Regions from separate parts of the Shewanella sp. DAU305 genome, predicted to be linked through region 2. Evidence: riboswitches for the same ligand, from Rfam matches in the RefSeq annotation. Region 2 holds a riboswitch; the other holds the start of a gene.
What was found. Region 2 has a riboswitch for cobalamin ahead of OX890_RS06690 (ABC transporter ATP-binding protein). Riboswitches for the same ligand answer to the same signal wherever they lie in the genome.
Positions count from the first base shown of each region.

Region 1: it holds a riboswitch for cobalamin, as region 2 does, so the genes downstream of both, OX890_RS19390 (TonB-dependent receptor) here and OX890_RS06690 (ABC transporter ATP-binding protein) in region 2, are expected to answer to the same signal.

Region 1 covers NZ_CP113808.1:4,565,269-4,572,053, reverse strand. The annotation lists gene rbsK (ribokinase) at 1-670, opposite strand, end outside; gene rihA (pyrimidine-specific ribonucleoside hydrolase RihA) at 690-1,646, opposite strand; gene OX890_RS19400 (hypothetical protein) at 1,881-3,323, shown strand; gene OX890_RS19395 (hypothetical protein) at 3,539-4,207, shown strand; cobalamin riboswitch at 4,345-4,578, shown strand; gene OX890_RS19390 (TonB-dependent receptor) at 4,688-6,646, shown strand; gene OX890_RS19385 (hypothetical protein) at 6,711-6,785, opposite strand, start outside.
Region 2 covers NZ_CP113808.1:1,547,488-1,554,272, reverse strand. The annotation lists gene cobT (nicotinate-nucleotide--dimethylbenzimidazole phosphoribosyltransferase) at 1-46, opposite strand, end outside; gene OX890_RS06695 (FecCD family ABC transporter permease) at 212-1,369, opposite strand; gene OX890_RS06690 (ABC transporter ATP-binding protein) at 1,338-2,231, opposite strand; cobalamin riboswitch at 2,332-2,496, opposite strand; gene OX890_RS06685 (histidine phosphatase family protein) at 2,701-3,432, opposite strand; gene metH (methionine synthase) at 3,887-6,785, shown strand, end outside.

The DNA of each region.
Region 1 (6,785 bases), 2.0 Mb from region 2:
AAGTGATCACCACAATCCCTACACCTTGCTGGTGGAGGAGCTGCGCAGCCATTTGGGCATCATCGAGATGATTTATTTCAACCCCTGTTAAGGCTTCTGCTTCTGTCTCATTAGGCGTAATTATATCTACCCACTTGAGGCAATCTTGCCCAAGTGCCGTCGCTGGAGCGGGATTTAATACCGTCGTCACACCAAGATTTTTGGCCATTTGTAATGCTTTTGCCACTGTGGCTGCAGGGGTTTCTAATTGTGCTAATAAGTACTGAGCATTAGCAAACAGAGCATAGTGATGTTCTAAATCATCGGGTGAAAGAGTGGCGTTGGCACCCGCAGCAACACCAATGGTATTTTCACCGTTGTCACCGATAAAAATCATCGCGGTACCGGTACTCTGCTCCGCTATTTGGCTAATTCCTTCTGTACTTATGCCATCTTTAATCCAGCTTTGACGCATATCATCGCCGATACTGTCTTGGCCGAGGTGGCAGATAAAGTCAGTGCGGGAGCCAGGTTTGGCTAAACGCGCGCAGGCGACGGCTTGGTTGGCACCTTTGCCGCCCAGTTCGAGGCGATAATCTCGGCTCATTAAGGTTTTCCCTGCAGCGGGCAGGTACTCAAATTTCATCACATGGTCGGCATTTGCACTGCCGATAACGAGTATCTGGCTCATAGAAAACTCACTGTTACTTTCATCTGCGATTGAGATAAGTTGGATCATAGACACGTAAACTGTCTACCAGTAAATCGACAAAACCTAGTCTGTCGAGCCCAAATAGCACAGTCGCATTGGCGGGTTTGCCTGTGAGTTGATAGCGATCAACCACTGTCATGCCTAAGGTCAACTCGCTTTGGGTTTCAATCCCGACCCAGCAATCTTGTGCCTCAAATAGTTCAGGTTTGAGCAACCAAGCGATAGTACAGGGGTCGTGCAATGGCGCGCCAATAAAGCCCCATTTAGGATCTCTGTGGTAAATCATAAAGAAATCCAATAACTCGGCGACGCACTGAGCAATTGGATTTGGGATGGCGCGAATCCGTTCTATATCTTCATCCATGATTTGCGCTTGATGGGTCACATCGAGCCCGCACATAGTGATGGGAATGCCTGACTTAAAGACAATATCGGCGGCTTCGGGATCGACAAAAATATTAAACTCGGCAGCTGGGGTCCAATTACCGACACCCGCGGCGCCGCCCATCAGTACAATGCGCTCGATTTTAGGGTGCAGCTCGCTATGACTCGCCAGTAAAAGGGCGATGTTAGTCAGCGGCCCTGTGGGCACTAAAGTCACTGGCTGTGTGCTTTGGCGGATTTGCTGCGCCATCAGTTCAACGGCCGTTATGGCTTGTGGGCTGAAGCTAGGTTCAGGCAATGCTGGGCCATCGAGGCCAGTCTCGCCGTGAACATTGTCAGCGATAATCAGTTGACGTGTTAGCGGCTTAGTGGCACCGCCCGCGACTGGGATATCACCACGGTTTAACAGGGTTAAGATCCGCAGTGCGTTGTTGAGGGTTTTATCTGGGGTTTGATTGCCTGCGCTAGTCGTGACGGCAAGGGGAACAAGGTCTGGGTGAGCTAAGGCTAAGATCAGCGCGATAGCATCGTCATGGCCGGGATCGCAATCAAGAATGATGTGACGAGTCATACTGTTACTCCTTTAAACAGCGGTACTGGATGCTTAGAATAGCATGCCATAAGTTAGGCGCTAGCATGTGGAGGGTACTTGCAGAGCAAACTGTGAGCGTTTTCGTCTTTTTATTAACAAGCTGCTAGAATTCTGCCCGTTTTTGACACTAGGCGATGTTAGGTAAATCCATTCTCGCTCTGTCCGCTGCACAACATTGAATGACATATCCAAGCAAATACAAGGAAATAAGTAATGCTCACTCATCGAATCACTTGGCCTAAGGCTTTACTCGCGGGCATGGTTGCCATGCAGATCTCTGGCTGCAGCGATCCTCAACCTATGGCCATTATTGAAAGCAATAACGAGTCATTGCTGCAGTTCGATAACGGTAAACTCATCCAATTTAAGGAAAAACCGAGTCCGCAGTATCGCCATATTCCCTGTGATTTACCCGCGGTAAATACCGTTGTAGCAAATGATATGGCAGTGGCTGCCATCACCCAAAATGGCGATGTGATCACTTGGGGAAACAGTTTTAGCGGCGGCGATAGCCGCGAAGTTGCTGCGGAGCTTAAACACGTTAAACAAGTCGTGCCTGTAAAGGAAGGTTTTGCCGCCCTGCGTGAAGATGGCACTGTGGTGTACTGGGGACGTGCTGGGAAACTGAGCCTCGACAAAGCCCTTCAAAGCCGTATGACAAACATCACTAAACTCTATGCTAACCGTGAGGCGGTAGCCGCACTCGATGCCAGTGGAAAAGTGCACACTTGGGGTTATGGGCCCGAAGGCGGCAATAGCCAACATGTGCAGGATAAACTGGTGGATATAGTTGATATCTTTGCCGAAGGACGAAGTTTTACGGCACTTAAGAAAGACGGCAGCACTGTGATTTGGGGGCAAATTGAACGTTCAACCAATATGAAAAAGCTGCTGCCGCAGTTAATGGATGTTGTGCGTGTTGAGTATACCCAAGGGACCTATGCCGCTTTGAAAAAGGATGGCAGTGTCGTGACTTGGGGGCAGAGTAGCGATATTTACCCTATTCGCAGTGCGCTACAGGATGTCGTGAGTATTATGTCAAATAGCTGTGCTTTTGCAATCTTAAGTCCAGCGGGAGAGGCGCACTTTTGGGGCAATGAAACGAACTGCGGTATCGATTGGCTCAAACAAACGGATATTAAAGGCGTTAACAGTATTGTCAGTGTCGGCACGGGATTTCTGTTGCTGCGTGACAATGCCGTACCGCAAATCCTCGTCGATGACAGTGACTACGCCTATCTATATGGTTTTCACTATGCCCAAGAGATCCTCAATCGATATTGGCAGGAGGGAAGCAAAATCACCATAGGTTCAGCATCATTTGTATTCACCCGTCCTGACGGCAAAGTCGTGCCAGTAGGCTATAGGGCTAACCTAGAAAATGTCGAGAAGCTCATAGAACGCATCCCGCGATTAACTTGGTTAGCGAGGGCGGGTGAGGGTTATGTCGGGATCAGTGAAAAGGGGGAATGGGTCTCTTGGTCGATGAATAACGAGATGTTCGCCAAATCTCCGCTGCAGCCAGCCGATTCGTTGGTGATTAAGCCGCTGGATTTTACCCCTGTTACCCAATGCGAAACGCCAGAACAAAGACAGGTGATTCTGAGTCAGGAAAGGCCTAAACCTGAAGTAAAAATGTGGCTGTTTAGCGAATAGCACTAACCTCTTTTACCATCACGGCGCAGATAAACGGAGTATTTCTCTGTTATTTACGCCGTGATAGTGATTATTTCTTTCAAAGTGGCAGTTAATCTAGGCTTTTGACTGTTTTCAATCTGGGTTATTCGCTAGAATGCTGGGTGTTTTCTGTTCAATTTCATGATGTCGTATTAATTAGTATTAGTTATAAGTGCGATACAAGGATGATAAGTATGAAATTAGCATTGTGTTCACCTATTGGATTATTTCAAGGTGCCAGTGTGTTGTTACTCTGCAGCTTAATTGGCTCAGAGCCAGTTCAAGCCACATTAGCTATGCCCCGGAGCGAAAGCGGCGCTGCTCATACCCATGTATTGCCCGTATTTGGTCAGCAATTAGGGTTCAATCTGCCTGCGGGCTGGAAACAGGCTTATCATGAGGAGCAAGCAGGCATGTTTATGGCAGAGTTTGTGCCAGAGCAGGAAGCATTAACCCAGTGGAGTACGCTATTTTGCGTGCAGGGTTTTAAGGATATGGCCGAGAGTATTAGCCCTGAGCGTTTTTTAGATGCGATGGCCGAGACCTATAAATCGACCTGTGATGGCGAGGTGGTGTACCAGAAGTTAGGCGACACTGAAGTCGATGGACACGCTGGATTTAAGGCTATTCTAGGCTGTACAGCCATGCCCAATATGCACGGTGTGACGCCACTGAATCCCAAAGCCTATGCTTCAACTCCTCAAGGGGAAATTGGCTACTATACGGTTGTCAGTGGCAATAAAGATTTGTATCTGTTGCATAAGTCGATGCGAGGTGCCGTTTTTTCTGCCGATAAACCGCCATTGCAGGCGGATAATAGCCAAGATTTTATCTTCGCTTTAGTCCCATTCTCCTTGAAGTAGGCTGTAGACGCTCGCTTGAGTTTGATGGACTTTCATCCGTATAGACGTCTATAATGCGCGCGCTCAGGCTCTATAATGTGCTGAGCCTTAAGGGGCGATAGCAGTCTTTATTGATGGCTGTACCCTATGAATCAAATTTTTAGTCAACCTTCTGAGGTGCTTGCGTGCGAAAGCCGCGAGATAATCGGGAAGCCAGTGGAATTCTGGCACTGCCCCCGCAACGGTAAAAGGTGAGAGAAGACCGCGTTTGATTGGTGAGTTCAAGACCGAACCCGATAGTCAGAATGTAAAAGGTCAGTCTCGCGTTAATCCAATTTTTAAGGGATTAACATAGCCTAAGTCCGGAGACCGGCCCTAAAGGTGTTTTTGAGATTTCGGTGGGCAGATCTCAAAATGCGATAGTCACTGTCAGTATCTTTTACTGAATGAACAGTATCGTGGCGCTAATGCCCCGTTTTCCTTGCAGGAGTTAAAGGTAAAATGGGAACAAATCCAACCAAAATCGCGCTACTTATCGGTAGCCTTTGCAGTTTTTCCGTTATCGCGCCCGCTATGGCGGCAGGCGATACCAGCACAGCTAAAGTCGACGAGCATCTTGTCGTGATCGGCCGCTCTGACAATACCCCGTTAAATATTGCCTCGAATGTGAATGTGATTGACGCTGCGGCGATTGAAATGAGCGGTGCCACTAGCGTGACTGAGGTTTTACGCGGTCAAAGCGGTATTCAAATTTCGGATAATAACATCGGTACTAGCTTTGCGATGCGTGGCTTTAGCGCCAGCACTGCTGTGAATAACACGCTGATTTTACTTGATGGTCGTCGCCTCAATAATATCGATATCGCTGCTCCTAGTCTTAATGCCATACCGCTTAACCAAGTCGAGCGCATCGAAATTTTATCGGGTAGTGCGGGTGTGCTTTATGGCGACCAAGCGGTAGGCGGCGTGATCAATATTGTCACTAAATCCCCTGAAAATACTGGTGGTAGCGTGCAGTTATCCGGCGGCAGCTTTGATACCTATGAAGGTCGTGGTGATGTGTCTGGCGCGATCAACAAGGATTGGCGTTACTTTTTCACTGGTAGCTATAACCAAGGTGACAACTACCGCAAGCATAATGCCAATGAAACAGGGTCGATTTTAGGTCGCATTCAATATAAAACGGCCACAGACTCCTTCTTTGTTGAAACTAGCTACTACGACAACGATCGTGAAAATCCGGGCTCGCTGACTGAAAAGCAATTTAAAGATAACCCACGTTACTCTGGTAACGATAAGCAATATTCCCATGAAATGACTACGGCGGCGCGCACGGGTTACCAGCATCAGCTCAATCAAAACTGGGCGCTGGCGGCGGATTTAGATTACAGCGATACCTTAGTGTCATCATTGAACTGGGGACAGAGCCGTAACACACGCTCACTGTTGATGTTTAGTCCTAAAGCGTTAGCGAACTACAGTACGCGTCAAGGTGAGCTAAACCTAGTCACAGGTTTAGACATCAGCCGTGGTAAGGCTGATTTTGACACTATGGCGCGTAGTAATGTACAGCAAATGCAAAGCGCCTATCTACAAGCCACAGTGCCTTTAAGCCATACCTTAAGCTACGTTGTGGGTGGTCGTTATGCGCGGGTGACCGACGAGTTAGTCGATGGTAATGTCTATCCTAATGGCATGGATTTAGACGAAAATGCCCACGCATTTGAACTGGGTTTAAATTACCGTCCAACTGCTGAGCACAGACTTTATGTTCGCGCTGATGATAACTTCCGTTTTGCCAAAGTGGATGAGCAAGCTTATACATCGCCTGGTGTACTTGGCTTAAAGCCGCAGACGGGTCGCTCCTATGAAGCGGGTTGGGATTGGACTCTTGCTAGCCAAACCCTACGAGTGAGCTTATACCGTCTCGATTTAGAAGATGAAATTGTGTATGACTCAAGCGCCACTAAACCTATTGGTGGTAATTTCGATGGCGCAAATGTCAATGCTGACGCTTCACGTCGTTATGGCGCAAGTGCCGATTGGGATTGGCAGGTGACTAAAGCAGTACAACTAGGGCTTGAGTATAACTATATCGATGCCGAATTTACCGACGGTAATAATGATGGCAAGGAGCTGTCTTGGGTGGCAAAACACACGGGGCGCGGATATGTCAGTATGGATTTTGCTGAGCATTTCCAAGTCTTTGCCGAAGCTATCTACACGGGTGATCGCTTTGTGGAAGGTGATAACGGTAATGAAGGCGATAAGCTGGCCAGTTACGTGCTCGGTAATTTAGCCTTGAACTACAACCGTGATGCTTGGCTTGCCAGCCTGCGTATCGATAACCTATTTGATAAAGACTATGTTAGTGCAGGCTATTACGGTGGCCTTTGGGGTGATAGTTATTACTCTGGCCGAGGTCGAGATATTCGTTTAACCCTTGGTTATCGTTTTTAATATCTGACTAAATGAGCGAATTTAGCAGCCTTTAACTCAATATAAAGGCTGCTTTTTTTTGCTATTATTTACTCTTAAATTGTTTATCTTGTTCTTCTTTATTTAGCGGTTTAATACCAAGATAATATTCATAGCTATT
Region 2 (6,785 bases):
CTTTACTCACAGGGCTGATTTGAAAAGACACGGCTGACTGAGACATCCACACTCCACTTATTATCTTAAATAACCACAACGCATCCTGCGTCTATGACTAACATGTCCAATTTTGCATTTCCAATCGCGGGGCAGATATCAACAAAAATGCTGATTATCTCGCCAGTCTGCGCTTGCTAGATGACTCTAGGATTACGTTCTGACTAGGTGTTTACGCCATGACTCTGCGTTTACGCAAAATCAGCAAAAAGAACATGCTACCTATGGCCGCCGTGATAATCCCCACGGGCAACTCTTGATTGCCTAACAAACAGCGCGCCAGCACATCAATCCACACCATAAATAATCCGCCCACCAGCGCCGTTAAAATAATCGGCTGACGACCGGGAAACAGCATGCGCACTGTGTGGGGGATCATTAATCCGACAAAGCCAATACCGCCGCAGGTGGCGACCAAAATCGCGGTAATCAAGGAGCAGAGCAGCAACATATTGAGTCGCAACTTAGGCACATTCACCCCTAAGGTATGCGCCGTTTCATCCCCCGCTTGCAACGCCATGATCTGCCGTTTCATGCCTAAAATAATGAACAAACTCGCGCCAATCACCAGTGTCGGCAGCACTAATAAGGACCAACTGGCCTTGGCAAAACTGCCTAAACTCCAAAACAAAACAGAAGCCGTCGCCTGCGGACTGGCGAAATACAGCAGCAGACTCGTTAGCGCGCCGAACATAAAGGAGGTCGCCACGCCTGAGAGCAACATGCGCTCCACTTGGCTATTGAGCCCAAGGCCAGACAAGGCCAGCACTATCAGTACCGACAAACTGGCGCCAATAAAAGCGCCGAAGGGCAAGCTAAACCAAAGCAAACCCGACAAGGCGCCCGAGCCACTAAAAATCCCCGAGTTCGCCGCCATACCCGTATTCTCAAAAAATCCAGACCCCGTAAATAACGTCAACATCACCACAGCGCCAAAGGACGCGCCTGAGCTAATGCCAAACAGATAAGGGTCGGCCAATGGATTGCGGGTCACGGTTTGCAGCACGCTGCCCGCCAAAGACAAGCCCGCACCCGCCACAAAGGCCAGTAAAATACGCGGCAGTCTGAGCTCCATCACGATGCGCTCCGTCATGCCATTGGCTTGAGTGAGGTTGGCCATTTTATTGATAAACACTTGGATAACATCCATAAAACTGATGTTCGCCGCGCCAAAACTCGTGGCGGCAATGGGGGTTATCAAAGTGATTATGCCTAATGCGACCAGCATCAGTTGTTGTCTCGTCAAAGGTGTCACGATACGCCCCAAATGTAAGATGAAATGCTGTTTACTCCCTGAATCATCCGCCCTCGCCTCGCTCAGCCAAAGCATTAGCCATGTTGTGCGTCGAATCATGGTAGCCATAAAAGTAGCTGATTAAGGGCTTTTTATGTTGTGGATGGGTCGACACCTGAGCGCACACGCCGAACACATCACCAATTCGCGCCTCGGTTAATACCTCAGTTGGCGTGCCCATAGCGCTGACTTCACCGTTATGGATCAACAATAAACTGTCGCACAGGGCGCTGGCTAAATTGAGATCGTGAATAGAGGCAATCACGCTGATGCCAAGGCTACGCACTAATTCGAGGATTTGGATTTGATAACGCACATCGAGGTGATTGGTTGGCTCGTCGAGGATCAACAGTTGCGGCTGCTGCACTATGGCGCGGGCGATCAAGGCACGCTGCTTTTCACCGCCGGATAAGTGCTCGTACTGTTGATGCATTTTATGACTGAGGCCGACTTTCTCTAAGGCTTTGGTAATGCGCTCGCCATCACAGCTCGAATTGGTATCGAACATGCCCTTATGCGGTGTTAAGCCCATGCTGACCAATTGCTCTGTGGTTAAATCAAAATAGTGCGGCGTGTCTTGCTGCACTACAGCGACGCGGCAGGCAAACGCCTTGGGCGACAAACGCTCAATATCTTGATCAAACAGGGTAATTTTGCCCTGAGTCGGGCGAACAAACCGATACAAACAGCGTAGCAAGCTAGACTTACCCGCACCGTTAGGCCCAATCAAACCCAACATCTGCCCCGTTGGCAGCGCAAAGTTAATATTGGAAAGAATGGTTTTGCCATCGATACACCAGCTTAACTGGCTGACATCGAGCGCGACCGTCTGGCTCGCTGACGGGCGAGTGTCGCTGTCATTCAAAGCATGGCTCGTTTGGATGGCAGAGAGTTTCACCAAAGTGGTGCTCCTAGCGAGTCCAAACCTGAATTAAAAAAGGTTGTGCACATTGTCATCGGCTCCCTCGAGTCACCCGCTCGAGAACTAAGGCTGCACGCAGCGATAACAGAAATAGGCAGGTCTCCTGACTCGTCACTTTTCTATTGAAAACAATATAAAAAGTCACTCACAGTTGCGGGCACAGTTCGGGCTGACTGACAAGCAGCTCCCCGATTCCCTATTATGTTGAGATTGATTTCAAGCCTTTGCAGCGTGTCTCGGCCATAACTGCCACAGAACACACTCGCACGACTCAAAACTCCCAACACCTATTTCTGTGACGTCATCCGGTACACTGCCACCAGCCTTGCAAGGCCGCGTGCGTCAGGGGACGTCAGGAAAAAGCATTATCCTATATTTACCTTAATAGGCAATCGACAATCACGCTGGTAAGACAAGAAAAATCTTCACCTTAGGGCAACGCGGATCACTCGCAGCGCCCGCTCGGCCAATCTAAACGCCAGTAACAAACGCCGTGCTCATCCTGCAGCACATTAATGCTCACCACGGCCGCCACGGGTAAATCGAGTTGACTGTAAAAGCCCACCGCCCGTTCAACCCCAAGGGCGCGCGCCATTAAATGACGGATCACTCCGCCGTGGGTCACCACCCATACTTTGGCAGCCAGTTCGCCCGCAGCCACGCTCACTCCCAGACTCGCTCCCACAGCCTGCTCGGCGTTATGTGAGTCGACGGTCAATCGTTCAAACTCGGCGGCGAGTATCTGGTCAATGGCGCCATTCACCCGCGACTCGAAGCTTGCCATAGTCTCACCATTGGGCGGCGGTGTTTGCCAAGGGTTCTGCCAATAGGCCGCTAAGCATTCGCCCTCTTGCTGATACAGCTCATCGAGCCGACGACCGTCCCAATCACCAAAATCAATTTCCTGTAAACCCGATAAAAACTGCGCCTGCAATGGCCTTGACTCAGATATCAATGCCGCCGTCGAATGCAATTCGGCGGCAAAGGCTTGGGCAAATTCGCCGCAGCGGCGTGAAGTCGAACTATAAATCGCGCTGCAGGTACTTGCCTGCGCCTCAACCGCTGCCGACATTTGCTGCCAGCCCTTTTCACTCAAAGGCACATCCACACGGCCGCGTAAAATTGCGCCGCCTTCACACTCGCCGTGGCGTAACAATAACAATCGAACTTGTTTCATCGTATTCCTATGTCTATCACTCGTGGCACATTTTGTTGAAAGCCCACATTAGACCCGTCGTCCTATATACTCAATTACGCCCTAGCCCAACAACTAGCTCTACAACTAGTCCTACAAAAAGAGCCGTTAAACTGGGTGAAAAGTGCTGATAGGACTCAATTGTCGTCAGTCAATTTTGACCTTGCCCTGACAATCATAAGTCGCGTATTATGGACGTCTATACGTTTAAATGTCCAAAACCAATCTCTAACAATGAATAACTAAAACGAGTAGTCAACATGTCGACCGAGCAGAATGGAATGCACTTAGCCTAACTAAGTTAGCTAATTTAGATCACTCACTAGGGTCGATAACGAGAGCCGATATCTGGACTGCACAACACGCTTTACCCTGCACTTAGCATAACAAGGGTCGATGCTTGGACTTAACTTAGCTGTATTTAAGGTAATTATTTATGACGATACCCTCTACCAAAGCCGGCCAGATATTGGCAGACATTCGTAAACAGCTTGCTGAGCGCATTCTAATCTTAGACGGTGCTATGGGCACTATGATCCAAGACCACAAGCTCGAAGAAGAGGATTATCGCGGCGAACGCTTTAAAGATTGGCACACTGACGTCAAAGGCAACAACGATTTATTGGTGTTGTCGCAACCCCACATCATCAAACAAATTCACACCGACTACTTAAACGCCGGTGCCGACATCATTGAAACCAACACCTTTAATGCTACGACTATTGCCATGGCCGACTACGACATGCAGTCGCTGTCCGCCGAAATTAACTTAGCCGGCGCCCGACTCGCCCGTCAAGCCTGTGATGAAGTCTTTGCTGCCACAGGCATTCCACGCTACGTCGCCGGTGTGTTAGGCCCCACTAACCGTACTTGTTCGATTAGTCCAGATGTGAACGACCCAGGATATCGCAACGTCAGCTTCGATGAGTTAGTGACTGCTTACAAAGAATCCACTAAGGCGCTGATTGAAGGCGGCGCGGATATCATTATGGTCGAGACCATATTCGATACCTTAAACGCCAAGGCTGCACTGTTTGCGATTGAATCGGTATTTGATGACTTATTTGGCCAGCATTCGAGTGACCGCTTACCTATCATGATCTCGGGCACCATTACCGATGCCTCTGGCCGCACCCTTACCGGTCAAACCACCGAAGCTTTTTATAATTCCCTGCGCCATATCAAGCCATTATCTATCGGCCTTAACTGTGCGCTCGGACCAAAAGAGCTGCGCCCGTACGTCGAAGAATTATCCCGCATCAGTGAGTGTTATGTGTCGGCGCATCCGAACGCGGGCCTGCCGAACGAGTTTGGCGGCTATGATGAAACTCCAGAGGACATGGCGAATGTGATCGAAGATTGGGCGCGCGAAGGCATGCTCAATATTATCGGTGGTTGCTGTGGTAGTACGCCTGAACATATCCGCGTTATTCGCGAAGCGGTCGACAGACATAACCCGCGCGTTTTACCCGATATCCCCGTCGCCTGCCGCTTAGCCGGTTTGGAACCACTGACTATCGATGCCCAATCCCTGTTCGTTAACGTGGGGGAGCGCACCAACGTCACAGGTTCGGCCAAGTTTTTAAAGCTGATCAAAGACGGTAAGTTTGAGCAAGCGCTCGATGTGGCCCGCGAGCAAGTCGAAAGCGGCGCGCAGATCATCGACATCAACATGGACGAAGGCATGCTCGATGGCGCCGAGATCATGCACAAGTTTTTAAACTTGATCGCCTCTGAGCCCGACATCAGCCGCGTACCGATTATGATCGATTCCTCTAAGTGGGAAGTCATCGAAGCTGGCCTAAAATGTATTCAAGGCAAAGGCATAGTTAACTCGATTTCCCTCAAAGAAGGCGAAGCCAAGTTTATCGAGCAAGCAACACTGGTGAAACGCTACGGCGCGGCGGCCATTATCATGGCGTTCGACGAACAAGGTCAGGCCGATACCAAGGCGCGTAAAATCGAAATCTGTACCCGCGCTTATAGGGTGCTGGTTGATAAGGTCGGCTTTCCGCCAGAAGACATCATCTTCGACCCGAACATTTTCGCCATCGCCACAGGTATCGATGAACACGACAACTATGCAGTCGATTTTATTGATGCCATCAAAGCGATTAAAGCCACCCTGCCCCACGCGATGATTTCGGGCGGTGTGTCGAACGTGTCGTTCTCGTTCCGCGGTAACAATCCAGTACGCGAAGCGATTCACGCGGTATTCCTGTACCACGCCATCAAAGTCGGCATGGACATGGGTATTGTCAACGCGGGTCAGTTAGCCATTTACGACGATATCGACCCTGAGCTTAAAGTACGGGTCGAAAACGTGGTGCTTAACTTGCCCTGCCCAGTCGAAGGCTCGAGCAATACCGAGCAGTTACTTGAAATCGCAGAGAAATTCCGCGGTGATGGCGCACAGGTCGGCAAAAAAGAAGATTTAGAATGGCGCAGCTGGCCAGTGAGTCAACGCTTATCCCATGCGCTCGTCAAAGGCATTACCGAATTTATCGATGAAGACACCGAAGCCGCGCGCCAAGAAGCGAAACGTCCGCTGGATGTGATTGAAGGCGCCTTGATGGACGGCATGAACGTGGTCGGCGACTTGTTCGGCTCGGGCAAAATGTTCCTGCCGCAGGTGGTGAAATCGGCGCGGGTGATGAAAAAAGCCGTGGCTTACTTAAACCCCTATATCGAGCTAGAAAAGGTCGAAGGCCAATCTAACGGCAAGATTTTGATGGTGACAGTAAAAGGTGACGTGCACGATATCGGCAAGAATATCGTCGGCGTGGTGCTCGCCTGTAACGGTTTCGAGGTATTCGATTTAGGTGTGATGGTGTCGGTGGAGCGAATTCTCGACGCCGTGAAAGAACACAATATCGATATCATCGGCATGTCGGGGCTCATCACGCCGAGTCTGGACGAGATGGTGCATAACGTGAAAACCTTCCACCGCGAAGGCTTAACCATTCCGGCGATTATCGGCGGTGCCACTTGCTCTAAAATCCACACAGCGGTGAAGATTGCGCCCCATTATCCCCATGGCGCCATTTATATCGCCGATGCGTCCCGCGCCGTGCCTATGGTGAGCAAGCTCATCAACAACGAGACACGCCAAGCGACCATAGACGAAACCTATGCTGAATACGACGACATGCGCACTAAGCGTTTATCCCAAGCCAAGCGCAAAGAGATAGTGTCACTCGAAGCGGCCCGTGAAAACCGCTGCCAACACGATTGGGCCAACTACACCCCGTTTACGCCAAACGTGCTCGGTCGCCAAGTATTTGATAATTATCCATTAGAAGACTTAGTCGAGCGTATCGACTGGACACCGTTTT